3 regions of the Bradyrhizobium sp. UBA2491 genome follow, and region 3 is predicted to be linked to each of the others. Evidence: riboswitches for the same ligand, from Rfam matches in the RefSeq annotation. Region 3 holds a riboswitch; each other region holds the start of a gene.
What was found. A riboswitch is a leader RNA that binds a small molecule or an ion and turns the genes downstream of it on or off. The one in region 3 is predicted to bind cobalamin.
Positions count from the first base shown of each region.

Region 1: another riboswitch for cobalamin. It lies ahead of B2W55_RS26940 (DUF1636 family protein); the one in region 3 lies ahead of B2W55_RS28395 (TonB-dependent receptor).
Region 2: another riboswitch for cobalamin. It lies ahead of B2W55_RS05665 (TonB-dependent receptor); the one in region 3 lies ahead of B2W55_RS28395 (TonB-dependent receptor).

Region 1 covers NZ_DDOP01000079.1:40,977-50,470, forward strand. Annotated here, with positions in the region: gene B2W55_RS26905 (hypothetical protein) at 1-41, opposite strand, end outside; gene bluB (5,6-dimethylbenzimidazole synthase) at 19-651, opposite strand; gene cobU (bifunctional adenosylcobinamide kinase/adenosylcobinamide-phosphate guanylyltransferase) at 684-1,187, opposite strand; gene cbiB (adenosylcobinamide-phosphate synthase CbiB) at 1,337-2,278, shown strand; gene cobD (threonine-phosphate decarboxylase CobD) at 2,290-3,258, shown strand; gene B2W55_RS26930 (cobyric acid synthase) at 3,260-4,708, opposite strand; gene cobO (cob(I)yrinic acid a,c-diamide adenosyltransferase) at 4,721-5,371, opposite strand; cobalamin riboswitch at 5,410-5,620, shown strand; gene B2W55_RS26940 (DUF1636 family protein) at 5,712-6,086, shown strand; gene cobW (cobalamin biosynthesis protein CobW) at 6,083-7,117, shown strand; gene cobN (cobaltochelatase subunit CobN) at 7,117-9,494, shown strand, end outside.
Region 2 covers NZ_DDOP01000017.1:87,857-97,350, reverse strand. Annotated here, with positions in the region: gene B2W55_RS05695 (ABC transporter ATP-binding protein/permease) at 1-739, shown strand, start outside; gene B2W55_RS05690 (hypothetical protein) at 885-1,280, shown strand; gene B2W55_RS05685 (NAD(P)H-dependent oxidoreductase) at 1,290-1,865, opposite strand; gene B2W55_RS05680 (LysR substrate-binding domain-containing protein) at 1,956-2,843, shown strand; gene B2W55_RS05675 (amidohydrolase family protein) at 2,945-4,435, shown strand; gene B2W55_RS05670 (CobW family GTP-binding protein) at 4,437-5,366, shown strand; cobalamin riboswitch at 5,458-5,653, shown strand; gene B2W55_RS05665 (TonB-dependent receptor) at 5,761-8,052, shown strand; gene B2W55_RS05660 (PepSY domain-containing protein) at 8,055-9,494, shown strand, end outside.
Region 3 covers NZ_DDOP01000081.1:92,067-101,560, reverse strand. Annotated here, with positions in the region: gene B2W55_RS28435 (hypothetical protein) at 1-114, shown strand, start outside; gene soxB (thiosulfohydrolase SoxB) at 149-1,897, shown strand; gene B2W55_RS28425 (hypothetical protein) at 1,894-2,349, shown strand; gene B2W55_RS28420 (DsrE family protein) at 2,359-2,802, shown strand; gene B2W55_RS28415 (MBL fold metallo-hydrolase) at 3,072-4,112, shown strand; gene B2W55_RS28410 (ABC transporter substrate-binding protein) at 4,319-5,152, opposite strand; gene B2W55_RS28405 (ABC transporter ATP-binding protein) at 5,152-5,925, opposite strand; gene B2W55_RS28400 (FecCD family ABC transporter permease) at 5,922-6,965, opposite strand; cobalamin riboswitch at 7,078-7,275, shown strand; gene B2W55_RS28395 (TonB-dependent receptor) at 7,443-9,494, shown strand, end outside.

The DNA.
Region 1 (9,494 bases), on a different contig from region 3:
CCACTCGCGGTCGCGCGGTCAGCGTCGGATGGTGAACTCACCGGCACCTCGTCGCGATTCCCACTTGGCCTGCTCGAGCTCCGGACGGTCGCATTCCGCCTGAGGGTATCCGATGCAGAGATAGCCGACGAACTTCCACGACGCGGGCACGTCGAGAATGTCGTGGATGCGGTCCGGGTTGAGGATCGATACCCAACCGAGCCCGATCCCCTCGGCGCGCGCGGCGAGCCACATCGAGCAGATCGCGGCCACCACGGAATATTCCGTGGTCTCCGGCATCGTCGCGCGGCCGAGGCCGGCGCCGATCTGGTCGGTCTTCTCGGCGAACACGGCGAGATGGTCGGGTGCCTCTTCGAGGCCCGACAGTTTCAGCGCGGCATATTTCGCGGCGCGCTCGCCCGAATAGGACCGCAGCGCATCGGCGTTGCAGGCCTTGAAGTCTTCGATCACGGCACGGCGCCGCGCTCTGTCATCGACCATGACGAAGCGCCAGGGCTGGCTGAGGCCGACCGAAGGCGACAGGCAGGCGATCTCGATCAGCCGCTCGATCGTCCGATCCGGCAGCGGATCGGTGCGGAAGCGCCGTACGTCGCGCCGCCACACGAACAGTTCGTGCAGTTGATGGCGAAATGCGTCGTCGAACGAGACCATCGCGGAGCCTTTGCCAGGATCGGTCGCGGCGTTCATTTTAGCTTCATCGGCAGGCCGGCCACAACGAATTCGACCTCGTCGGCTGCGGCTGCGATCGACTGATTCATCAGGCCGGCGGCGTCGCGGAACGTTCGCGCCAGCGCATTGTCGGGCACGATGCCGAGGCCGACCTCGTTGGTGACCAGGATCACCGGGCTGCGCTGGTGCGGCAGCGCAGCCGCCAGCCGCGTGACCTCCTGCGACCAGTCGCGCTCGGCATGCAGCAGATTGGACAGCCAGAGCGTCAGGCAATCAACCAGCCTTGCGCCGCCGCCATCGGTCGCGGACAACGCCTCGACGAGATCGAGCGGCACCTCGCGTTCGATCCAGTCGTTGCCGCGCCGCGCGCGATGCCGGGCGATCCTCTCGTCCATTTCAGCATCGAGCGCCTCGGCGGTGGCGATATAGACCGGCTGCCCCGGAAAGGCGCGCGCACGACCTTCGGCGCGCCGGCTTTTCCCGGATCGCGCCCCGCCCGTGATCACAATGACCGCCATATCATCTCCTGTGCGACCGGCATCCGCTTCCGCTCGAAAACGCTCTAACCACCAATCGCGGTGAAAGACAAAGCCGAAAATCCACCGGCGAGGGCTTGCGCTCGGCCGACGTCTTGCGCATCACGGGAGATCGCGGCGAGGAGAGATGCGTGGGTTTTGCGGGAGCGATGGTGGTGGCGATGGCCGTGGATGCCTTGATCGGCTGGCCGTCCCCGCTGTTTGCGCGCATCGGCCATCCCGTGACCTGGCTCGGTTGGCTGATCAATTTGCTTGATGGCGCCTGGAACCGGACATCCGATCCGTCGCCATTTCGCCGCGCGGCAGGCGCTGCGGCGGCGATCCTGGTGATTGCGCTGGCGGCCGCGCTCGGCTGGGCCGTTCAGTCCATGCTCGCATCCGAATGGGCGGGTGTCGTCGTTGTCGGTGTGCTGGCGTGGCCGCAGGTGGCGTTGCGCTCGCTGCATGACCATGTCGCCGCGGTGGCCAAGCCGCTGGTCTCCGGTGACATCGCAGCTGCCCGTCTGGCGGTCGGGCAGATCGTCGGGCGCGATCCGGCGATGCTCGACGACGCCGGGATCGCGCGCGCGAGCATCGAGAGTCTTGCCGAGAACGCGTCCGACGGCATCGTGGCGCCGGTGTTCTGGGGCGCGCTGTTCGGCCTGCCGGGAATCCTGGGCTACAAGGCGATCAACACGCTGGACTCCATGATCGGGCATCGCACCGAGCGGCACGAAGCATTCGGCTGGGCGGCGGCCCGGATCGACGATCTCGCCAACATCATTCCGGCGCGGCTGACCGGGCTGCTGTTCGTGCTGCTCGCGCCAAACCGTTCGCAGGCGTGGTCATGCATGCTGCGCGATGCACGGCGGCATCGTTCGCCGAATGCCGGCTGGCCGGAAGCCGCGATCGCCGGCGCGCTCGGCGTGCGGCTCAGCGGCCCCCGCATCTATCACGGGCACGTCGCGGACGAGCCCTGGCTGAACGAGGCCGCGCGCGATCCGGCCGCCGCCGACATCCTCGCCGGGCTGACGCTCTATCGCCGTGCCATGACGCTGCTGGCCGGGGTGTTCGTCGCGCTGGCGTTGCTGTAAGAGAGCGGCGCATGCGAGAGCACGGCGGAAATCTTGACGTCGCCCAGCAACGCTTCGGCGGGGCCGCGGACGATTGGATCGACCTGTCGACGGGGATCAACCGGCAGCCTTATCCGCTGCTCGATGTCGAGCCGCGGCAATGGAGCGCGTTACCGTCGCGATCGGATATCGAATCTCTCCACCACGCCGCGCGGCAGGCCTACGCGACCGATGCGCCGATCGTAGCGATCGGCGGCGCACAGGCGGCCATTCAGCTGCTGCCGCGTCTCGCGCCTCGCGGGCGGGCGCGCATCCTGGCGCCGACCTATAATGAGTATGCCGCGGTGCTGTCGGCCGCCGGTTGGGACGTCGAGGAAGCATCCGATCTCGCAGCGCTCGCCGACGCTGATCTTGCCGTCGTCGTCAATCCGAACAATCCGGATGGACGGCGCCACGAACGGGGCGAACTGCTGGCGTTGTTGCCGCGCGTCGGCCGGCTCGTGATCGACGAGAGTTTTGCCGACGCCGTTCCCGACCTCTCCCTCGCAGCGGAGGCAGGACGGCCACACCTCCTGATCCTGCGCTCGTTCGGGAAATTCTACGGACTGGCCGGCGTCAGGCTCGGCTTCGCCATCGGCAGCGAACGCGATATCGCCGGACTTGCGGCGATGGCGGGCCCTTGGCCGGTCTCGGGAGCTGCCATTGCGATTGGGCGGCGGGCGTTGCTCGATCGGGACTGGGCAAGAGCGACGGTTGCGCGGCTCGCGGACGATTGCGTCAGGCTCGACACGGCAGCACGCTCGCGAGGCTGGACGCTGGTCGGCGGCACGCCGCTGTTTCGTCTCTATGATGTCGGCGATGCGCTGGCCGCACAGGAGAAGCTTGCCCGCGGCCAGATCTGGTCGCGGGTTTTCCAGCAACAGCCGGGATGGTTGCGCCTCGGCCTGCCGGGCAACGAAGCCGAATGGTCGCGGCTCTCTGCCGTGCTGGCGCGCGGATAATCTAGCGCGCCAGCGCCAGCAGGCCCTCGACATCGAGATGGCTCTCGATGTGCCCGGCCAGCGCGTCGAGCGCGCTTTCGACCCTGGCACCGTAGGGCTGATCCGCGGCCGCGATATCGAGTCGCGCAAGGAACGCCTTGCGGAAATCGTCCGAGGCGAACAGGCCGTGCAGATAGCTGCCGTGGACGCGTCCATCGGCGGAAACGGCGCCTTCCGCCGCGCCGTCGATCGATGCGAACGGCCGCGCGCGATCCGCCCCGTCGGTGTGCCCGATATGGATTTCGTAGGCGCTGATCGGCTGACGGGTTGCGGCATGGACCGCGCTGACGCGGGTCAACGTCTTCTGCTCGGTCATGACGGTCGTGACGTCGAGCAATCCGAGGCCGGGCGTTTCGCCGGCGGGACCTTCGATCCCATCGGGATCGGCGACGCTCCGCCCGAGCATCTGGTAGCCGCCGCACAGGCCGAGCACATGGCCGCCGCGGCGATGATGCGCCAAGAGATCGATCTCCCAGCCCTGCGCGCGCAGGAACGCGAGGTCGCCGCGGGTCGATTTCGAGCCGGGCAGGATGACGAGTTTTGCATCACCAGGGATGGCTTCGCCCGGACGCACCATCACGAGATCGACACCGGGCTCGAGCTTCAACGGATCGAGGTCGTCGAAATTGGCGATCCGCGACAGCGCCAGAAACGCAATCTTGCACTGGCCGGGCTTGCGCGCCTCGCCCAGCCCGAGCGCGTCTTCGGCCGGAAGCTCGCCGGCGCGGCCGAACCACGGCAGCACGCCAAAGCCGCGCCAACCGGTACGGGCTTCGATCAGCCGGTAGCCGTCGTCGAACAGCGTCGGATCGCCGCGGAACTTGTTGATGACAAAACCCTGGATCATCGCGGCATCGTCGGGATCGATCACCGTCTTGATGCCGACGAGCTGTGCGATCACGCCGCCGCGGTCGATGTCGCCGACCAGCACCACCGGCACGTCGGCCTTGCGCGCAAAGCCCATATTGGCGATGTCGGCCTTGCGCAGATTGACCTCGGCGGGGCTGCCGGCGCCTTCGACCAGCACCAGGTCGGTGCGTGCCTTGAGGCGGTCGAAACTTTCCACCACGGCACCCATCAGCGACGGTTTCATCGCGGCATATTCGCGCGCGCGTGCGGTCGCGATCCGCTTGCCGTGCACGATGATCTGGGCGCCGACATCGGTCTCCGGCTTCAGCAGTACCGGGTTCATGTCGGTGTGCGGCTCGACGCCGGCGGCGAGGGCCTGCAAGGCCTGCGCGCGTCCGATCTCGCCGCCGTCGATGGTCACGGCCGCATTGTTCGACATGTTCTGCGGCTTGAACGGCAGCACGCGCAGGCCGCGCCGCATGGCGGCACGCGCGAGGCCCGCGACGATGAGCGACTTGCCCACGTCGGAACCTGCCCCCTGGATCATCAATGCGCGCGCCATGGCGTTGGGCTCTTAGAATTCGACGCCCGGCTGGGCCTTGATGCCAGAGCGGAACGGATGCTTCACCAGGGTCATCTCGGTGACGAGATCGGCGATCTCGATCAACTCGTCCTTGGCGTTGCGCCCGGTGAGCACGACATGGGTCATCGCCGGCTTCGACGTCTTCAGGAAATCGACCACGTCTGCGATCGCCAGATAGTCGTAGCGCAGCGCGATGTTGATCTCGTCGAGCACGACCATGCGCAGGTTTTCGTCCGCGATCAGCTCCTTGGCCTTCTCCCAGCCGGCCTGCGCTGCCGCGATGTCGCGGGCGCGATCCTGGGTCTCCCAGGTGAAACCTTCGCCCATCGCGTGGAATTGACAGAGCTCGCCGAAATGCCCGGTCAGCAACCGGCGCTCGCCGGTATCCCAGGCGCCCTTGATGAACTGCACCACCGCGCAAGGAAAGCCATGGGCCACGCAGCGCACGATCATGCCGAAGGCCGACGATGATTTTCCCTTGCCGGCGCCGGTATGAACGATGATCAGGCCCTTTTCGCCGCTCTTGGTCGCCATGATGCGGTCCCGGGCGACCTTGATTTTCGCCATTTTGGCCGTGTGGCGCGCCTCCAGCGAAGCCTCGCTGCCGGCGTCCTCGCGCTCGCCACCCTGTTCAGAAATCATGTGATATTCCTTTGGCTTGACAAGTACTGGGCTTGGACGAATGGTGGGCCCGCGCTGGTTCCTGTCCTACGACAGGCGAAGAGGGAATGCGATAGGGCTCAGGTTCGGGCCCGAAGCGCAGCCGCCCCCGCGACCGTGACCGGAGAGATGTCCAAGGCCACTGATTTCCACGGAAATCGGGAAGGCGGGGATCGAAGGGCGACAGCCTGCTCCGCAAGCCGGGAGACCTGCCAGTGCAGCAATTGAGACCGGCGGACGGGGGTGTTCCGCGACGGGGAACGAGCCTCCATTGGTTGGTTCGTTTGCCTCATCGCCTCCAACTGCCAATTCGGGAAGAGCGATGAGCGTTACACTTCATGTCTGCATCACTTGCCGCGCCGGCCAGACGGTGGCCGAAGGTGAAACCACGCCGGGCGCACGTCTGCACGCCGCGATTCGCGACGCCGGCGTGCCTGATGGGGTCAATCTGGTTCCCGTCGAATGCCTGTCGGCGTGCAGCCAGGGCTGCTCGGTCGCGCTCAGCGCGCCCGGACGGTGGTCCTATGTCTATGGCCGCCTGTCGGAGGCCAATGCAAAGGACGTGATCGCCGGCGCGTCCGCCTATGCGGCGGCGCCGGATGGCATCGCGCCGTGGCGCAGCCGACCAGAAATCTTTCGCAAGCAGTCGCTTGCCCGCATTCCACCCATTGCCGTCGTGCCGGAGGCCGCTGAATGACAACGCTCACCAAAGTCCCCGTCACCGTCGTGACCGGCTTTCTCGGATCCGGCAAGACCACGCTGATCCAGCATCTGATCCGCAACGCCAACGGCAAGAAGCTCGCGGTGCTGGTGAACGAATTCGGCAGCGAAGGGGTCGACGGCGATATCCTGAAATCCTGCGCCGACGCCAATTGTCCGACCGAGAACATCGTCGAACTCGCCAATGGTTGTATCTGTTGCACCGTCGCCGACGATTTCATCCCGGCGATGGAGCAACTGCTGGCGCGTCCCGTGAAGCCCGATCACATCGTGATCGAGACCTCGGGGCTTGCGCTGCCGAAGCCGCTGCTCAAGGCGTTCGACTGGCCGGAGATCCGCTCGCGGATCACCGTCGACGGCGTGATCGCGCTGGCCGATGCCGAGGCGGTCGCTGCCGGTCGTTTTGCGCCGGATCCGGTCGCCGTCGATGCGCAGCGCGCCGCTGACGACAACCTTGACCACGAGACGCCGCTCTCGGAAGTGTTCGAGGACCAGATCGCCTGCGCCGACATCGTGCTGCTGACCAAGGCCGATCTCGCTGGCGCCGAGGGGATCAAGGCGGCGAAGCAGGTGATTGCCGCCGAGATGCCGCGTGAGGTGCCGATGCTGCCCGTGGTCGACGGCACGATCGATGCGCGCGTGATCCTGGGTCTCGGTGCGGCGGCGGAAAATGATCTCGCGTCGCGTCCGTCGCATCACGACGGCGAAGAGGAACATGAGCACGACGATTTCAATTCGGTGGTGATCGATCTTCCGGAGATCGCCGATATCGATGCGCTGGTGGCCTCGATCAAAGGGCTGGCGCGCGAGCAGAACGTGCTGCGCGCCAAGGGCTACATCGCGGTCGCGGGAAAGCCGATGCGCCTGCTGGTGCAGTCGGTCGGCGAGCGGGTGCGGCATCAGTTCGATACGCCGTGGGGTGCGCGGCCCCGGCAATCGAAGCTGGTCGTGATCGGCGAGCATGGCGACATCGATGAAGCGGCGATCAGGGCCCGGCTTGGTGTCTGATGCATGTCATCTTCCGCGAGAGTCGCGGCCTTGAGGAGACCGCGACACCAAGGGACCTCGGCCAGGATCCGGCCGATCTCGTGGTGTTGTCGTTTTCCGACAGCGATCTCGCGGCCTTCGCAGCCGGCTGGCGGCGGGGACGCGCCGCGTTACCGTCGCTGCGGCTCGCCAATCTCGCGGAGCTGCGCCATCCGCTGTCGGTCGATACCTATATCGAGCGGACGCTCGCTCATGCGCGCGGCATTCTCATCCGTCTGATCGGTGGCGAGCCCTACTGGTCCTACGGCCTGGCCGCGGTGCATCGGCTGGCGAAGGAGCGCGGCATCGCCCTGGTGGTGCTGCCGGCGGACGGCCGCGACGATCTGCGGCTGGATGAGTTCTCGACCTTGCCGGTCTCCGCGCTGCGACGGCTCAAGGTGTTGTGCGACAAGGGGGGGCCGGTTGCCGCGCAGGCGGTGATATCGCAACTGGCGCTGGCGTCCGGACTCTATGCCGGGCCTGTCGTCGGCGAGATCGATCTTCCCGAGACCGGCGTTTACGATCTCTCCCGTGGCGCCGTCGCGGCGCTGCCGGCATCGGATGGCCGGCCGCGGGCGCTGGTGACGTTCTATCGCTCCTATCTCGCGGCCGGCGACACCGCGCCGGTCGATGCATTGATCGATGCGTTGCGCGCGAAGGGCTTTGACGCCCACGGGATCTTCGTCACCTCGTTGAAGGCGGCGGGCGTCGCCGATTGGCTGCGGGCGCAATTCGCACCATGCGCGCCGGCCGCCATCGTCAATGCGACCGCGTTCTCCGCGGCTGGCGAGGACGGCAAGACGCCGTTCGACGCCGCATCGTGTCCTGTCTTCCAGGTCGCGCTATCCACCGCGCGGCGCGAGGATTGGGCCTTGTCGCTGCGCGGCCTGTCGCCCGGCGATCTCGCGATGCACGTGGTGCTGCCGGAGGTCGACGGCCGCCTGTTCGCGGGCGTCGTGAGTTTCAAGCAGCCGGGCGAGCGCGATCCCGATCTGCAATTCGCGCATCTCGCGCATCGGCCGGATGCCGGGCGCGTCGCGGCGATCGTCGCGCGTGTCGCTGCCTGGCACCGTCTTGCCGGCAAGTCCGCGCAGGACAAGCAGCTTGCGCTGGTGCTCTCGAATTATCCGGGCCGTCCGCATCAGATCGCGCATGCCGTCGGCCTCGATGCGCTGGCCTCGGTCGAGGCGTTGCTGGCGGATCTTGCGGCGGCGGGATTTGACGTCGAGCCGGTGAGGTCGCCGGGCGACGCGCTCTTGCGCCGTAAACTGGCTTGGGACGTGCGCGAATATCGCAAGGCGCTCGCCAGTCTTCCCGAGCAGCTCCAAGATGATCTGGCGCGCGCGTGGGGAGCACCAGAGGATGATCCCGATTGCCGTGACGGCGCCTTTCATTTCGCCGCGATCCGATGCGGCAAGTCGGTCATCGCCGTTCAACCGGAGCGCGGTGATGTCGGGCACCGCGATGCCGACTATCACGACCTGTCGCGCACGCCGCGTCATGCCTATGTCGCGTTCCATCTCTGGCTCCGGCAGCAGGCTATCGATGCCGTCGTCCACATCGGCGCGCATGGCACGCTGGAATGGTTGCCCGGCAAATCGGTTGCGCTGTCATCGGCGTGTTGGCCGGAAGCGTTGATCGGCGATCTGCCGGTTGTCTATCCCTTCATCGTCAACGACCCCGGCGAGGCGGCGCAGGCCAAGCGCCGGATCGGCGCCGTGACGATCGGTCACTTGCCGCCGCCGCTGGCACAAGCCGCGGTGCCGGAAAGCCTGCGTGCGCTCGAGCGCTTGCTCGATGAATATTCGACTGCCGACGGTCTCGATCCCGCCCGACGGCAGCGCCTGATCGCTGCGATCCGCGAGGAGGCACGCATCGCGGGCCTCGAGGATGATCTGGGTCTTGCGGCGTCGGTCTCGGCGGCCGAGGCGATTCCGCAAATCGACCGCTTCGTCTGCGATCTCAAGGAGAGCCAGTTCGGCGACGGCCTGCACGTCTTCGGGCAGGGCGCTTGCGGCGAAGCGGAGAAGGCCGCGTTGCTCGATGCGCTCGCCGGCCGGCGGGTTGCGCCGGGGCCGTCAGGCTCGCCCTATCGCGGGCGCAGCGACGTGCTGCCGACCGGCCGCAATCTGTACGCGGTCGATCCGCGCGCGGTGCCGACGCCGTCGGCGCATGCGCAAGGCGTGAAGCTCGCCGAGGAACTGCTGCGCCGTCATTTGCAGGATCACGGCGACTGGCCGAAAGGGCTCGTCATCGATCTCTGGGGCTCGTCGACCATGCGCACCGCCGGCGAGGATTTTGCCATGGCGCTGCATCTCGCCGGCATCGCGCCGCGCTGGGATCACGGATCGGGTCGGGT
Region 2 (9,494 bases), on a different contig from region 3:
GCGCGGCGATGTCGGCTTCGACGATGTCAGCTTCGCCTATCCGACCCGGCCCAATGCGCTCGCGGTCGACGGCGTGTCGCTGAAGGTCGGTTCAGGCGAGAAGGTCGCGATCGTCGGCCCCTCCGGCGCCGGCAAGAGCACGCTGTTCCACCTGCTGCTGCGCTTCTACGATCCGAAATCGGGCACCATCTCGCTCGACGGCGTGCCGATCCGGCAGGCCGATCCGGCCGAGGTGCGGGCGCGGATCGCGCTGGTGCCGCAGGATTCCGTGGTGTTTGCTGCCTCGGCCCGCGAGAACATCCGGTTCGGTCGGCCCGATGCCACCGATGCCGAAGTGGAGCGCGCCGCCGATCTCGCCCATGCCACCGAATTCCTGCGCCGGCTGCCCGGCGGCTTCGACGCCCAGCTCGGCGAGCGCGGCGTGACGCTGTCCGGCGGCCAGCGCCAGCGCATCGCGATCGCGCGCGCGATCCTGCGTGATGCACCGCTGCTGCTGCTCGACGAGGCGACCTCCGCGCTCGACGCCGAGAGCGAGACGCTGGTGCAGACCGCGCTGGAGGAATTGATGCGCCACCGCACCACGCTCGTCATCGCGCACCGGCTGGCAACCGTGCTGTCCTGCGACCGCATCCTGGTCATGGACCAGGGCAAGATCGTCGAGCAGGGCACCCACACCGAACTGGTCGCCGCGGGCGGCCTCTATGCACGGTTGGCGCGGCTGCAATTCGAGGGGATTTGAGCATGCGGTGCGCGTCCGGCCAGTAACGGCCGGCGCACCGCTTATGCGAATCCTATACGATCGCCCGCAGCCTCCCCTCGAAAACCTATTGCTGCAAAGGGATAGTCCCGCCGCGCCATCGATCGGCGCGTGGGGTGTTCGATTGATGCGCAGTGCAGGAGCGACCGAACCGCAGGGCAGGCTGCTCTGCGCCTGGCAACTCGCCGTCCTGCGCTTCGCGGTGACGCTCGATGACGCCGACCGGATGCACGTGCTGGCGGTGGCCGGCGAACTCGATCGGTTGAGTGGCGCCGCCGACGTCTCGTTCAGCTTCTTCCGCAGGACGACCGCGGAGCTGTGCCACGCGATCTCCGGACGCCACATACAGGCTGAGGCGGTGCTACGGGGCTTCGAGGCCCAGATCGACAATCCCCGGCTGCGGCGTGCGTTCGAGGCGGCGATCGCGAAAGACCGGACGCCGCCAAGGATGGTTCCAGGTCGGGCGAGGTCCGGCGACGATCTCTGGAGAGGATTGCCGCCGCGGCGCGCTGCACGGGCTTGAGCAGCCGGCCTATGCCGCCTGCTTGAGGGGAGCCGGCGTGGATGCGATCCAGTCTTCGAGCTTGGCGACATAGTCTGCGGTTGCGGCTTCGAGCGCCTGCTGCGAAAGCCGGTCCGATTCGTACATGATGAAGGGATCGGACCACGGCAGCCCGCAGCGATGCGCCGTGGCGCGCAGCGGCGCAAGCAAGTCCATCATCGGAAACATGTTGCGGCCGCCGGTGCGATAGGCGTCGTGCACGTTGCCGGCGGTCGCCGCCACCATCAGCGGGGTTCCTTCGAGCAACCGGCCCTCCGTCTCATAGGCGACGTAGAATATCCGCGTCAGGACCGCGTCCTGCCATGCCTTCAGCAGCGCCGGGGTGGAGTACCACTGGATCGGAAACTGCAGCACGATGCGGTCGGCGGCGAGCAGGCGGGCGGCTTCGCGCTCACCGTCCCGGAACATGTCGATGTCGCCGGGATACAGTGCCTGCATGTCGACGACCTCGACACCGGGCAGGCTGGCCGCGGCGGCCGCCAGCGCGGCGTTGGCCTTGGATTGCGAGAGATCGCGGTGAAAGACGAGAATGAGGGTCTTGGTCATGTGGTCGGCTCCTGTGCGTTGATGGAGCGAGCATGCGGCAGACGCATAAATTACTCCAATCGATAATAAATCTACTGTATTATCTGTTCTATGAATTTACGGTCGCTCGACCTCAACCTCCTCGTGATCCTGGACGCCTTGCTGGACGAGGCCCATGTCAGCCGCGCCGCCGACCGGCTCGGGCTGTCGCAACCGGCGACGTCGGCGGCCCTGCAACGCTGCCGCGAGCTGTTCCGCGACGATCTGCTCGAGCGCGGCCGGGGCACGATGTATCTGACGCCGAAGGCCGAGACGTTGCGCGCGCCGTTGAAATCGCTGCTCGCGGGTCTGACCGAACTGGTCGATCCGCCGCAGGTGCGGCTCGCCGACATTCGCCAGGTCTTGCGCATCTCCATGACGGATTACCCCGCCCTGCTCGTCGTCCCGCCGTTGCAGCAGGAATTGCAACGCTCGGCTCCCGGGATCGATCTGGTGATCCAGCCCTGGCATGGCGCCGACGCCGCGCGCGCGGCGTTGATCGACGGCAGCAGCGATCTCGCCGTTTCGGTGTTTCCGCCGGCCGAAGACGACCTCCATCGCCAGGAGGTCATGGTCGAGCACTACGTCGTGGCGATGCGGGCGCGGCATCCGGCTGCGAAGGCGTTCAATCTCAAGACATGGCTTGCCTATCCTCATGTTCTCGTCTCCGGCCGTGGTGACAACCGCTCGCCGCTCGATGCCGAGCTCGCGAGCCGGCATTTGTCGCGGCGGATCGGGCTCGTGGTCCCGACCTTTCAGATGGTGCCAAGCCTGCTGCGCGGCTCCAACATGATCGCGATGCTTCCCTCGCGGGTGGTCGCCGATTTCAGCGGGTTGGTCTCATTTCCGCCGCCGATCAAAGCGGCAGGATTTTCCCTGCATCTGGCCTGGCACCGGCGCCGCGCGAAGGATGCTGCGCTACAACATGTCGCGACGATCCTTGCCGGGTTGCTGCGATAAGAGCGATGCAATTTTGGCTGTTGGCGCCGGATGGCGCCGGTCGTAAGCGTTGATGGGGCCGTTGGTCGAGGCTTCATTTTGGACATGCGGAGAATGGCGAGATGGGTGGTCTGGTGATCAGCGGTGGCCGAGTGGTGGATCCAGCCAGCGGGATGGACGCGATCGGCGATGTCGCCGTGGTCGACGGCAAGATCGCGGCTGTTGGCACCGGGCTTGGCGGCGCCGAGCGGCAGATCGACGCGACCGGGCTCGTGGTGGCGCCCGGCTTCATCGACCTGCACGCGCATGGCCAGACCATTCCGGCCGATCGCATGCAGGCCTTCGACGGGGTCACGACATCGCTCGACCTCGAGGCCGGCGTGCTGCCGGTCGCATCCTGGTACAAGCGGCAGGCCGAAAAGGGGCGGGTGCTGAATTACGGCGCCGCGGCCAACTGGGCGTTCGCCCGGATCGGCGCGATGACCGGCTCCAATTCGGAGAGCTCGCTGGAATCGTTCGGCAGCGCGATGCGCGACCGCCGCTGGATCGACAATGTGGCGACGGAGGGCGAAGTCGGCGGCATTCTCGAACGTCTCGCCAACGGCCTGAACGAGGGCGGCATCGGCATCGGCATCCTCAACGCCTATGCGCCCGGCGCCGGCGTGCAGGAATTGACCGCGGTGTGCCAGCTCGCCGCCAATCACGCGGTGCCGACCTTCACCCACGTCGCCTACATGTCGCGGATCGACCCCGAAAGCGCGGCAGAGGCTTATATCCGCCTGATCGGCTATGCCGGCGCCACCGGCGCGCATATGCACATCTGCCATTTCAACTCGTCGAGCAAGACCGACATCGAACGCTGCGTCGCGCTGATCGCGAAGGCACAGGCGCAGGGCCTGCCGATCACGGTCGAGGCCTATCCCTATGGCACCGGCTCGACGGTGCTGGCGGCGACCTTCTTCAGCGATCCAAAATTCGAGGAGCGCAACGGCCTCGGCTACGATTCGGTGCAGCGCGTCACCGACGGTCATCGCTTCGGCAGCCGCGAGGAGCTGCTGGCGGCGCAGGCCGCGGAGCCCTCCACGCTGGTGCTGTGGCATGTGCTCGACATCGAGAACAACTCGCATCATCGCGACCTGCTCGACATGGCGGTGCTGTATCCGGGCGGCGCGATCGCCTCCGACGCGATGCCGTGGACGCTGTCGGATGGCCGCCCCTACACCGGCGATGCCTGGCCGCTGCCGGACGACGCCACCTCGCATCCGCGTTCGGCGGGGTGCTTCACCCGTTTCATCCGCGAATGGGTGCGCGAGCGCAAGAAGGTGTCGCTGCTCGAAGGCATCCGCAAATGCGCGCTGATCCCGGCCGAGATCCTGTCGGCGAGCACGCCGGCGATGCGCGCCAAGGGCCGGCTGCAGGCGGGCGCCGATGCCGACGTCGTGGTGTTCGACTACGAGACGCTGAGCGATCGCGCGACCTTCTCCGCCATGAATCGCCCGGCGGAAGGCGTACGGCACCTCGTGGTCAGCGGCCAGCCGCTGATCAAGGATGGCGTGCTCGACGTCGCGGCACGTCCCGGCCGGCCGGTGCGCCGGCCCGTCACCGGGGCCTGACGTGCCGGTCCCGATCCTGCTGGTCGCGGGCTTCCTCGGGGCGGGCAAGACCACGGTCGTCAACCATCTGCTGGCGCATGCGCAAGGCCGGCGCATCGCCGCGGTGGTGAACGACTTCGGCGCGATCAACATCGACGCTGAGTTGATCGCCGGCGCCAGCGATGGCGTGGTCAGCCTGAGCAATGGCTGCATCTGCTGCACGCTGGAAGGCGACCTGCTGCGCACGCTCGCAACCCTGCTGCGGCGTGATCCGCGTCCCGAGTTCATCGTGATCGAGACCAGCGGGATCGCCGATCCCGCCGACATCGTGCGCAACCTGATGGATCCGGTGATCTGGAAGGAGGCGCCGCTGGAGACGGTGCTGTGCGTGGTCGACGCGACGCAGCCGGTGACCGCGCTGGATGATGCGCTGCTGCGGTCGCAATTGCGGGCGGCGGACATCGTCGCGCTGAGCAAGATTGATCTCGCCGACGCAGCCGCGTGCGCCGCGATCCGCGATGCCGTCCGCGCCGTGCGTCCGGCGGCGGTCGTGGTCGATGCCGTGCACGGCGAGGTGCCGGCGGCGTTGCTGTTCCCGGCGGATCTCGATCATGTGCCGGTGCTGCGAGAGATTACGCCGAGACGGCCGGCAGCGGACCGGTTCGAGACACTGAGCTGGACGTCGGAGCGGCGGGTGCTCCTGCCGCGATTGCAGCAGGCGATCGGCAGGCTGGCGCCGAAGCTCGCGCGGGCGAAGGGGTTGTTCGAAACGGTCGAGCAGCCCGGCCGGCCGATGGTATTTCAACTGGCCGGCGGACGCGCGACATTGACCGCGGGCGGGGCGCCGGCGGCCGGGGTGCCGCGGACGCGCATCGTGTTCATCGCCGAGATGGGCGCGCTGTCGCGCGGCGAGATCGATGCGATTATGGACGGCTGCGTCGAGGCACCATGAAATGACGGCAATCAATAGTGACGTTGCAGCAACGCTTGTCCGCAAAGCATGTGTGCGGTGATCACAGCGAATTGACAGCCCGATGAGCAGCTCTTAATCGTTTGTCGACGGTTCCCTTCGGGGATCAAAAGGGAATGCGGTGCGAGGGAAACCCCAATGCCGCAGCTGTCCCCGCAACTGTAAACGGCGAGCCTTTCGTCAATTTGCCACTGGGCTGTCAGGCCCGGGAAGGCGTCGACAGGCGATGACCCGTGAGCCAGGAGACCTGCCGTCAGTCGTGGTCACACGCGAGCACATCGGGCGGGGGCGTCCTGGTGGGATCGGAACGTTGCTCGTTGAGCAATGCGCCAGTCCGCGTTCGCGGTGACGTGCCACGTTACCGCGAGTTTCCTTGATGTCGTCATCGTCTTCCGTTGCGCTGGGGCTGCGCCTCGGTTTGTTCTGCTCATTGTCGTCGCTGCTGCTGCCGGCCGAGGTGCTGGCGCAGTCCGCTCCTGCAACGAAACTCGATCCGATCGAAGTCTCGCCTTCGGCCGCGGCCAAGCCGAAACCCGCTGCGCAAGCAGCCAATACCGCAACCACATCGCGACCGAGGTCCCGCCGTGCAACGACCGCGGTGGCGGGCGGCGCGCCGCAGCCCGCGGCCGCATCGTCTGCATCGACATCGGGATCGCCATCGCCGACGCTGAATGCCACCAAGCCGGGAACCACCGGCAGCCGGCTCAATCTGACGCCATTGCAGACGCCGGCCAGCGTGGAGATCATCACGGCGCAGACCATCCAGGAACGCGGCCAGCATAATGTGCTCGATGCCGTCACGCAGAATGCGGCCGGCTTCATCGCGACGCCGGCGCCCGGCAATGGCGGGCTGTCGTTCAGCGACCGCGGCTTTGCTGGCAGCAACTCGGTGATGACGCTCTATGACGGAACACGCTTCTATATCGGCTCCGGCACGCTGACGTTTCCCTACGACACCTGGTCCACGGATCGCATCGAGGTGCTGCGTGGGCCGGCCTCGGTGTTGTACGGCGAAGGCGCGATCGGCGGCGTCATCAACGTCGTTCCGAAGAAGCCGCAGAGCACGCCTTACAACGCGGCCGAGGTCTCGCTCGACAGCAACATGACGCGACGGCTGTCGGTGGACAGCACCGGTCCGATCAGCCCCAATGTGTCCTACCGGGTCAACGCCACCGGCAACATGTCGGACGGCTGGGTCGATCGCGACAAGACATCGAATGTGGTGATCTCAGCTGCCGTGCGTGCGCAGGTGTCGGAAAGTCTCGCCTTCACGCTTTCCGAAGATTACGGCGACCGCAGTCCGTCACGCTACTTTGGCACCCCGCTGATCAATGGCTCGATCCAGGATGCGCTACGCTTCAAGAACTACAACGCGCTCGACAGCACGATCCGCTATCAGGACAGCTGGACCCAGTTCAAGACCGAGTGGGATGTCGCCGACGGCATCAAGATCAACAACACCCTGTATTACCTGACCAGCGAGCGGCACTGGCGTGATATCGAGAACTACACCTGGAATCCCAAGACCCAGCTGCTCGACCGCAACAACTATATCGAAATCTTCCACGACCAGAAGCAGGTCGGCAACCGAATGGATGCGACCTTCAACGGTCACGTCTTCGGGCTTGCGAACCAGTTTGTTGCCGGGTTCGACGTCAACCACATCGACTTCACCCACACCAACAACTCGCCCTATAGCGGTACATCGTCGGTCAATCCCTACGTCTTCGATCCCGGTTCATTCTTCGCGACGACGTCTCCGACCGCGCCCGGCTTCAACTCGATCGTGAATCAGTACGCGCTGTTCGCCGAGGATCGTCTGTCGCTGACCGATCAATTGTCGCTCGTCACTGGCGTCAGATATGATCGCCCCGATATCGATCGCACCGACTACAGGACGCCGGCGAACAGCTTTGGCGTTTCGCTGTCCGGCACCAGCTGGCGCACCGGGTTGGTCTACGAGCCGATCAAGAACCTCGCGTTCTACGGTCAGTACGCGGTCGGCGTCGATCCGGTCACCAACCTGATCTCGCTGACGACATCGCAGAAAACCTTCCAGCTTGCGACCGGCAAGCAGACCGAGATCGGGGTCAAGCAGTCGTTCTGGGGCGGACGCGGCGAGTGGACGCTGGCGGGCTATGAGATCGTCAAGACCGGCCTGACCATTCCCGATCCAAGCAATCCGACCGCCGGCCTGGCGTTGCAGATCGGTCAGCAATCTTCCCGCGGGGTCGAGGGATCGATCGGGCTGGCGCTGAACGATGGCTGGCGCGTCGATGCCAATCTTGCGCTGCTGCGCGCCAGATACGACAACAACAGCCAGGTGGTCGGTGGCAAGGTGGTCAGCTACAATGGCAATGTGCCGGTCAACGTGCCGCAGCAGGTTTCCAACGTCTGGCTGACCTGGGATTTTGCGCCCAATTGGTCGGTCTATGGCGGCGTGCAGATCGTCGGTGCCATGTACTCGGACCTTGCCAACACCCAGTTGCGGCCCGGATACAATGTGGTCAATGGCGGCATCAGGTGGAAGCCGGATGATCGGACCACGGTCGCGTTCCGGGTCTACAATCTGTTCGACAAGGTCTATGCGGTGACCTCCAACGGCACGGGACAATGGCTGCTGGGCATGCCGCGCACCGCCGAACTGTCCGTCAACGTGAAGTTCTGACCATGCGCAAGGCTCTGATCCGGCGAGGGCGGCGATGGCTTTATGTCGTCCATCGCTGGATCGGCATTGCGACGTGTCTGCTGTTCGTGATGTGGTTCATCTCCGGCCTCGTCATGATGTACGTGGCCTTTCCGCGGCTCACCGACGCGGAGCGCTTGTCCGCTCTCCCCGCCATCACCTGGAGCAAGGTGCAGGTGTCGCCGGATCGTGCGATGGCGATCGCAGCAATGGAGCATTATCCGCGCGACCTGCGGCTTTCGATGATGAACGACACGCCGGTCTATCGCATTGCCGGCTGGAAAGGTGCCGCCGTCACGGTTTCGGCAGTCGATGGCGGTGTCGTCGATCGCATTTCACCGGATCAGGCGTTGGCGATTGCCGCCCGTCATCCGCATGCGGTGCATCCGCAATTGCTCGACACCGTGACGCGCGATCAATGGTCGGTCACCGCGCGCTTCGACCCGCTGCGCCCGCTCTATCTGATCGGCCTTGGCGATGCCGCCGGTACCGAACTCTATGTCTCGTCGCGCTCGGGCGAGATTGCGCTCGATACCACACGGCAGGAACGGGTCTGGAACTGGCTCGGCTCGATCCCGCACTGGATCTATCCGACGGTGCTGCGCAAGGACGGCCCGCTGTGGCGCGACGTGGTGCTGTGGATCTCGGGCGTGTGCCTCGTGGTTGCCGTCACCGGCTTCTGGATCGGCATACTCCGGCTGCGGCTGAGGCGCCGTTACGCCAGCGGCGCCATATCGCCCTATCGCGGCTGGATGGCCTGGCATCACATCGCCGGCCTGATCGGCGGCGTCTTCGTGTTCACCTGGATGTTCAGCGGCTGGCTGTCGCTCAATCCCGGCGGCGCGTTCTCCGGCCGTGGCGTGATGCGTGAGATCGCGGCCGGCTACAGTGGTCACGATACACCCGACATCGTCGCCGGCTTCCGGGCCGCGCCATCCGCGCAGGCCGTGGAAGCGCGCTACGTCTGGATCGGCGGCCGTCCCCTGGTGATGCTCGACGACAGCAATGGCCGTCGCAGCCTCGCCGATCCCGTGACCGGTTTGCCCGCGGTGGTCTCGCGCGATGAGATCATCGCGGCTGCAAGGCGCGCAATGCCCGGCGCATCGCTGATATCGGCGCGACAGCTCGACGAGCCGGACGCCTATTGGTACACGCTCCACCACGAGCGCGAGCTTCCGGTGCTGCGCATCGCCTTCGACGATCCCGCCCGAACCTGGCTGCACATCTCTCCGGTCACCGCCGAGATCCTCGACCGCAGCGACGACAGCCGTCGATCCTATCGCTGGCTGTTCAACGCGCTGCACAGCCTGGATTTCCCGCTGCTGCTCAGTTTCTGGCCGGCCCGCGACGTCGTGGTCTGGCTGCTGTCGGCGGTCGGCACGATCGTCTCGATCAGCGGCGTCGTGATCGGCTGGCGCCGGCTG
Region 3 (9,494 bases):
GGTGATTTCGACACCGCAGTCGCCCAGGCCAAGGAGGCCGAGGCGCTGGCAAAGGCATCGATCTTCCAGGCCACCAGCGAAAAGGAACGCTGGAAGGACATGGAAATTCGCTAAAGGCGCGCAGGCCACGGGCCGCGCGGAGAAAGTAATGATCATCCGCCGCCGGGATTTCCTGAGAGCGACCGCCGCCGCAACGCTGACGGCCGGCCTGCCCCGTCTTGCGCGCAGCGCCGATACCGCGAGCGTCTACGACCTCGAACGCTTCGGTAACGCGCGCATCCTGCACACGACCGACACCCATGCGCAGCTGAAGCCGGTGTTCTTCCGCGAGCCCAGCGTCAATCTCGGCGTCGGTGCGATGGCCGGCCAGCCGCCGCACCTGGTCGGCAAGGCGTTCCTCGACCGCTTCGGCATCCGACCCGACAGCGCCGACGCTTACGCCTTTACCTGCGTCGAGTTCGAGAAGGCCGCCGGCCGGTTCGGCCGGCTCGGCGGCTTTGCGCATCTGAAGACGCTGGTCGACAAGCTGCGCGCCGATGTCGGCGACAAGCGCTCGATCCTGCTCGACGGCGGCGATCTCTGGCAGGGCACCGGGCTTGCCAACGCGATGAACGGCGCCGACATGGTGGAGGCCGCCAACCTGCTCGGCATCGAGGCGATGACCGGGCATTGGGAATTCACCTATGGCGAGCAGGTGCTGCGCGACAATCTCGCCCGCTTCAAGGGCGAGTTCCTGGCGCAGAACGTATTCCTGACCGAGGAAGCCGCATTCAACGACGCCAAGGCGTTCGATCCGGCCTCCGGGCGCGTGTTCAAGCCATCCGTCATCAAGGAGATCGGCGGCCATCGCATCGCGATCATCGGCCAGGCCTTCCCCTATGTGCCGATCGCCCACCCCAAGCGCTTCACGCCGGATTGGACCTTCGGCATCCGCGACGAGGAGCTGCAAAAGCTCGTCGACGGCCATCGCAACAACGACAAGGTCGAGGCGGTGATCCTGCTGTCGCATAACGGCATGGATGTCGACCTCAAGCTGGCTAGTCGCGTCACCGGCATCGACGTGATCCTCGGCGGCCACACCCATGACGCGATCCCGCTGCCGATCACGGTGACCAATGCCGGCGGCGTCACGCTGGTCACCAATGCCGGCTCCAACGGCAAGTTCATCGGCGTGCTCGATCTCGACCTCGCCAAGGGCAAGGTCGCCAATCTGCGCTACCGGCTGCTGCCGGTGTTTGCCGAGCTCCTGAAGCCCGATCCGACGATGCAGGCGTTGATCGACAAGATGCGCGACCCGCATGTCGACGAATGGAGCGACAAGCTCGGCGCCGCCGACCGCCTGCTCTATCGCCGCGGCAATTTCTCCGGCACCGTCGACCAGTTGATCTGCGACGCGCTGCTGAACGAGCTCAACGCCGAGATCGCTCTGTCGCCCGGCTTCCGCTGGGGTCTCACCACGCTCGCCGGCCAGCCGCTGACCATGGAAGACGTGCTGGCGGAAACCGCGATCACCTATCCGGAGACCTACGTCGCCACCATGACCGGCGGCCAGATCAAGGACGTGCTCGAAGACGTCTGCGATAATCTGTTCAACGTCGACCCTTATTATCAGCAGGGCGGCGACATGGTACGCGTCGGCGGCCTCGCCTACACCTGCACGCCGGGCGAGAGCGTCGGAAAGCGCATCACCGAGCTCAAGCTTCGCAACGGCAGGCATCTCGAAGCCGGCAAGCACTACAAGGTCGCGGGCTGGGCCTCGGTCAACCAGCAGAGCGGCGCGCCGGTCTGGGACGTCGTGGCCAAGCATCTGCGCTCCGGCCGGCCGCCGAACCGCGACGAGCCCGGCGTGACGCTGAAGGGCGTCGACGACAATCCCGGCATCACGAGGCTCGGATGACGCGGCGGGCGCTGATCGCGGCATTCGGCCTGGCGGCGCTCGCGCTCACGGCACCGCTGGCCCGCGCCCAGCTGGCGCCATTGCAGGACAAGCCGTTCGCCGAGCACAAGATCGTGCTGCAACTCTCCGACAGCGATTCGAAGAAGCAGGGCCTCGTGATCAGCGTCGCCAACAACCTGATGAAGCATTACGACCCCGACAAGGTCGCGGTCGAGATCGTCGCCTTCGGCCCCGGCATCGAGCTGCTCAAGCCCGACAATCCAAATCGCAAGCTGGTCGAGAGCCTGGTTGCGCAGGGCGCCCGCGTCGACATCTGCCTCAACACCGTCGACACCATTGAGCGCGACACCGGCAAGCGGCCGGACTACATCGCCGCCGCCACGCCCGTCCAGGTCGGCGTCGCGCAGATTTTGCTGCTCACCGAAAACGGCTACACGCTGGTCCGCCCCTAGGAGTTCGCCATGCTTCGCCGTCTCGTCACCGCCGCCCTGCTCTCGCTCGCCTTCGCAACCGGCGCGCTCGCCGCCGACAAGCCGCACCGCATCGCGATCCAGGTCGACCAGAACGATCCGCAGATCATGAACCTCGCGCTCAACAACGCCACCAACGTGATCGAATATTACCGCGCGAAGAATGAGGACGTGGAAGTCGACATCGTGACCTACGGCCCCGGCCTGCACATGCTGCGCAGCGATACCTCGCCGGTGCAGGACCGCATCAGGCGGCTGAAGGATTTGGTGTTTCCCGGCAAGATCCAGTTCTCGGCCTGCAACAACACCAAGCAGGGCATGGAGAAGGCCGAGGGCCACGCGATCTCCGTCGTCCCCGACGCCACCATCGTACCGTCGGGCGTGGTGCACCTGATGGAGTTGCAGGAGCAGGGCTGGAGCTACGTCCGGCCCTGAGCGCCCAAGACCATAACCCGTCATCCTGAGGAGCGCGTAGCGCGTCTCGAAGGATGAACGGCCCCGATGCTTCAGCGCACTGCAAGCCTGTCGCCGGAAAGAGCCGGGCCATCAACCCTTCGAGACGCCGCTTCGCGGCTCCTCAGGGTGACGGGGACGGATTGGGGTGACGGATACGGAGTCGCACGGGGATGGATTTGCTTTGAATGCACCCTATCTATGGAATAATATCCTCTCCACGACTCGACCCGGAGAACAGGTAAGCCGTCATGATCTTTCGCCAGCTGTTCGACAGCGTGTCCGGCACCTACAGCTATCTGCTCGCGAGCCGCGCCGGCGGCGAGGCGCTGATCCTCGATCCGGTGCTGGAGAAGGCCGATCGCTACTGCAAGCTGTTGCAGGAACTCGACCTCCGGCTGGTCAAGGCCGTCGACACCCATCTGCACGCCGATCACGTCACCGGCCTCGGCGAGCTGCGCGACCGCACCCAGTGCATCACCATCATGGGCGAGCAGAGCAAGGCCGACGTGGTCTCGATGCGGGTCTCCGACGGCGACAAAGTGACGATCGAGGGGCTTTGTCTCGAGGCCATGTACACGCCCGGCCACACCGACGATTCCTACAGCTACCTGATGGGCGACCGCGTCTTCACCGGCGACACGCTGCTGATCCGCGGCACCGGCCGCACCGACTTCCAGAACGGCAGCGCGCGGGCGCAGTATGATTCGATCTTCAACCGCCTCTTGAGGCTGCCGGAAGAGACCATGGTGTTCCCCGCGCATGACTACAAGGGCGACACCGTCTCCACCATCGGCGAGGAGAAGCGCCACAATCCGCGGCTGCAAGTCAAATCGATCGACGACTATGTCGAGCTGATGAACAACCTCAACCTGCCGAATCCGAAGCTGATGGACGTCGTGGTGCCCGCCAACATGCATGTCGGCCTGCACCAGGACGAGCTCGCCAGGGAGGGGCTCTCGCTCAACGCGCGCGACGCCATCGCGAGCCTCGGCCGGCCCGATGTGCTGCTGGTCGACCTGCGCGAGAGCGGCGAGCGCGCCAAGCACGGTATGCTCGCCGGCGCCCTGCACGCGCCCTATCCTGGAATCTGCGCCACCCTACAGCCCGGCGGCATGCTGCGCGAAGTCGCCGCCGCGACCGGCCGCCGCGTCGTGTTCTTCTGCGCCTTCGGCGAGCGCTCCGCGATGGCGGTAGCCGCCGCCAAGAAAGCCGGACTGACCAACACCGCCCATATCGAAGGCGGCATCGATGCCTGGAAGAAGGCCGGCGGGCCGGTGCTGATGGGATGATCGGCTAACCGTTGGCCGTCGCACAACATCTCTCACCGTCACCCTGATGAGCGCGCAGCGCGTCTCGAAGGGCGACGGCCCAACTCCTTCCGCGAGCGCTTGGAAATATCCGGGCCGTGCATCCTTCGAGGCTCGCCCAGCGGCGCAATTGCGCCGCAAGGCTCGCACCTCAGGATGACGGGACTTGGACGGCTGACTTGATTGGCCTACCGCGTCACGCGCTGCAATTCCGCCGTCAGCCAGTCCAGCGCATCCGCCAGCATCACGCCGCCGCACACCGTGAGCCGCTCGGGCAACACGATGCGCTTCTCCCTCGGATAGAAGCGCTCCAGCGCCGGGTGCAACAGGAAGGCGCGGCCCTCGTCCTCGGCGCGATCGCCGGCCTCCGACACCAGGATGAAATCCGGCCGCAGTTTGACGATCGCCTCCAGCGACGCGAATCCTCCGGCGCCGAGGCCGAGCTCGCCGGCGACATTGGTGAGGCCGGTTGCCGTCAGCAGCGAACTGATCAGGCTGCTGTCGCCCGAGACGAAGCCGCGCCGCTCCAGCGGCAGCACGCGGTAATGATGCACGCTCGCCACCGCCCGCACTCGCGCGATGGCTGCGTCGAGCCGCGCGACCTCGGCCTGCGCGCGATCCGGATGTTGCAGCACGTCGCCCATCGCCCGGATCTGGTCCTTCACCTCGTCCAGCGTGCGCGGCACGGTGAATTCGACGAGATGCAGCCCGTTCGCCTTCAACAGATCGCGTGTCGCGCGCTTGTCGAACAGGCTGACCACGACGAGATCGGGCCTGAGCAGCAAAACATCCTCGGCCCCGCCGGACAGCAGCGGATAGTTGCGCGCCTTGTCGGCGGCCCAGGATTGCCAGGCATCGCGGGCGAAGCGGCTGAGCCCGAGGATTTGGTCGGGATCGGCCAGCGACAGCACCAGCTGGTCGCTACAGACATTCATCGAGACGACGCGCGGCCCCGCTGCGGACACGGCGCTGGCCGAGATGAGCCATGCCGCCGCCGTGACTGCGAGCCACCGCATCCTCATCAGACATCCGCCCACGGCACGATCACCGCTTCGCGCTGAAACTCCGCGCGAAAGGCGCTGACCCGGAACACGCTGGCCAGAACGCGCTCCGACAATGCCGCATCAGGCGCGCCTTGCGCCGCGAGCCGTCCCTCCGACAGCACCAGCACCTGATCGGTAAACCGCGCGGCCAGGCCGAGGTCGTGGGTCACCACGATCACCAGCACACCAGTGTCGGCGACGCTGCGCAGCTTCTGCATCACGTCGATCTGGTGGCGCGGATCGAGCGAGGCAGTCGGCTCGTCGGCGAGGATGACCGGCGCCTCCACCGCAAGCACCCGGGCCAGCGCGACCCGGCTGCGTTCGCCGCCGGAGAGCTCGGTGACGCGGCGATCGCCGAACTCCATGACGTCAACCGCCTGCATCGCCCGCAACACCGCGTCCATGTCCTGCGGCGACAGCCGTGCTGGATCGGTCGCGCCATGCGGATAGCGGCCGAGCGCGACGATATCCCGCGCCGGCAATGGCCAGTGCACCAGGTGGCCCTGCGGCAGATAGGCGAAACGCTTCGCGCGTTCGCGCAACGACAGCGACGCCAAGGCATCGCCGTCGATCCGGATCTCGCCATCGGAGGGAATCAGTCCGGCGAGCGCGCGCAGCAGCGTGGTCTTGCCGGCGCCGTTCGGACCGACCAGCGCGACCAGATGGCCCGCGGCCAGCGACAGCGAGATATCGCGCAGCACCTCGCGATGGCCGAGTGACGCATGGAGACCGCTGGCAGTGAGCAATGTCATGCCACGCCCCCGCCGAGCGCGCGGCGTTCGCGCATGATCAGATAGAGGAAGAACGGCACGCCGATGATCGAGGTCAGCACGCCGACCTTGATGTCCGAGGTGGAGGGGATGATACGCACCGCGATATCGGCGCCGAGCAACAGCGCCGAGCCGGTGAGCGCGCTCGGCACCAACAGCCGCGCCGGATCGTGGCCGATCACCGGTCGCATCAGATGCGGCGCGACGAGCCCGATGAAGCCGATGGTGCCTGTGACGGCGACCGCGCCGCCGACGCCGAGCGCAACGCCGGTGATGACGAGGAGCCGCAACCTTCCGACGTCGACGCCGAGACTTTGCGCGGCCTCCTCGCCGAGCGTCAGCGCGCGGAACGCACTGGCCTGGCTGAGCAGGATGGCGGCGCCCGCGACGATGAAGGGCAGCGCCAGCGCGACGTGCTGGAAGCTGCGGTCCTCGAGCGAACCAAGCAGCCAGAACGCAATCTCCAGCACCACGAAAGGATTGCTCGAGAGATTCATCACCAGCGCCGTGGCGGCGCCGGCGAAGCTCGATATCGCGAGCCCTGCGAGGATCAGGATCAACAGCCCGGCATTGCGGCCGGCGATCGCGAGCAACGCGAACACCGAGCCGAAGGCGGCGATGATCGCCACCACCGGCAGCGCGTAGGAGCGCACATCGGCGAGGCCGAGCGCGATCACCAGCACCGCGCCGAATGCCGCCGATTGCGGCGCGCCGAACAGCGATGGCGACGCCAGCGGATTGCGCAGCAAGCCTTGCAATGCCGCGCCGGACAGCCCGAGAATGCCGCCGATCGCGAACGCCAGGATGGTACGCGGCAAGCGGATCTCGCGCACGATCACCTGCGCGACGTCGCTGCCGCCGCCGAACAGCGCCTCGATCACCGCGAGCGGCGACAACCGCACCGGACCGACGCCGAGCGAAACCACCAGCAGCAGCACGACGAGCGCGAGCAGCGCCGTGGTGGCACCCCACCGGCGCCGCGCCGCGACCTCGGCCGCCAAGGCAAAATCCTGCACGCTCATCCAATCCATGCTCTTACAGCGATCGCCGTGGCAGACAAGCGACACTCGATAAAAACCGTGACCGCCTCGCCGCCGCCGGACGCCCGCCGGATTGACTTTGCTGCCCGGCCGAACGCTAGTTGAACATGACGGTTCTTTAATGAGATGAAAAGGGAATGCGGTGCGGGGAAACCTCCCCAATGCCGCGGCTGCCCCCGCAACTGTATGCGGTGAATCCTTCGTCAGATGCCACTGGGAAACTCGGTCCTGGGAAGGCGACGAAGGGTAACGACCCGCGAGCCAGGAGACCTGCCGTCAGCCGTGGTCACACGCGACGATGCCGGTCGGGGAGTACAGGCATGAGCTTCACCGGATGCCGCAAGTGCAATGGTGAGACTGGGTTCGCGGTGACGTGCCACTGACGTCATTCCGAGGCCGCACTTTATGTTTTGCTTCCCTTCCCATCGGCGCCGCCGCGCGCTTCTGCTCGCGTCGACGATGATCGCCCCTGCAATCGCCGCCTCCGCCGCGCGGGCGCAGCAAGTCCCGTCTCCCGATCAGCTCCCGGCCATCGAGGTCGCCAAACCGAACGACCAGAACGTCACGCGCGCCAAGCCGGCCGCCGACGAAGCGCCGGCGCCGCGCCGCCCGGCGCCGGGCACCTCCCAGAGCAGCGATGCCGGCAGCGGCGCCGGATCGAATTCGACCGGAACCGCACCGGCCACCGGAACGGGCGGCAACGGCGGCGGACGCCAGTTCGCCGGTATCGTCGGCTCGTCCTCGACCGTGATCACGGCCGACGACATCGCGCATTCGCCGGTGCAGTCGCTGCCGGAAATCCTTGCCCAGGTGCCGGGCGTACAACTGCAAACGCTCTATGGCGGCCCGAACGGCGCCAAGACTGCGGTCGATCTGCGCGGCTTCGGCGCCTTCGCCTCCGACAACACCCTGTTCCTGCTCAATGGCCGCCGCCTCAACGACGTCGACAAGGCCGGCTTCGACCTCACCACGATCCCGCTCGATTCGATCGCGCGCATCGAGATCAGCCGCGGCAATAGCGGCGCCGTGCTCTACGGCGACAACGCGGTGGGCGGCGTCGTCAACATCATCACCAAGACCGGCGCCGGCGGCCCGCCAGCCACGATCAAAGCCGAGGGCGGCGTCGGCTCGTTCAACACGCGGATGGCCGCGATCTCCGCAGCACTCAATTCGGGGCCGTGGTCGACCTCGTTCTATGGCAACGGCATCAAGTCCGACGGCTACCGCGCCAACAATGCGCTCGACCAGCGCAACGCGGTCGGCAACGTCAACTACAACACGTCGGACCTCTCTGCCTTCCTGACCGTCACCGGCAGCGATCAGAAGCTTGGTCTCCCCGGCGGACGGCTGGTCGATCCGTCGATCGGCGTCAACGAGTTGCAGACCGACCGCAGGGGCACCAGCACGCCGTTCGACTACGCCAACCAGCAGACATCAAGCGTCACCGCCGGCTTCACCAAGACGTTGATGAACGGCGTCGACCTCATCGTCGACGGCGGCTGGCGGCAGCGTGACACCCAGAGCGGCTTCTTCGGCACCGTGCCGACCATCAGCTTTGCCTCGACCTACAACGATGCGGCGTTGCAGACATGGTCGATCACGCCGCGGCTCAGCATCAAGAACGTGGCCTTCGGAATGCCGTCGACGATCCTGACCGGTATCGACTATTACGACTCGACCTTCCGCGAGGCGCGCGGCGCCTACCAGGGCGTCGACCCCTACCACATCTACAACATCGAGCAGCAGACCGTCGCCGGATACTGGCAGCATACGCTGGGACTGCTGCCGACCACCGATGTCTCCTACGGCGCGCGCGTCCAGAATACCAGCGTCTCGGCACGCGACCGCTACGACCCGAACGCGCCGTTCGCGTTCGATACGCAGGCGGCTCCGCTCGACAGCAACGAGACGCAATATGCGCTGCATGTCGGCGTCGAGCATCGCTTCACCGACACCTTCTCGGTGTTCGGCCGCGCCGCCCGCGCCTTCCGCACCCCCGATGTCGACGAGCGCGTCGCATCCGGCCCGTCGTTCGATCCGGTGACGTTCGCGCCGATCCCGCAGAACTTCCAGCTCAAGACCCAGACCTCGGAGGACGTCGAGGGCGGCTTCCGGGTCAAGACCAATCGCTTCCAGGTCCAGACCAGCGTCTATCTGATGGATCTCGAGAACGAGATTCATTTCAACCCGGTGCTGTTCTACAACGTCAACCTCGATCCGACCCGCCGCTACGGTTCCGAGACCAGCGCTTCGCTCAAGGTCAGCGACACCGTGACCCTGCGCGGCGGCATGGCGGTCACCCGCGCCGTCTTCCGCGAAGGCATGTGGGCCGGCAACGACGTGCCGCTGGTGTCGCGCTACACCGGCAATATCGGCATCACCTGGAATATCTGGCAGAACTACCTGGTGTTCGACGCCACGGCGCGGGCCTGGAGCTCGCGCGTCATGGACAACGACCAGGCCAACACCCAGGGCCGGATTCCCGGCAACGCCACCGCCGACATCAAGCTG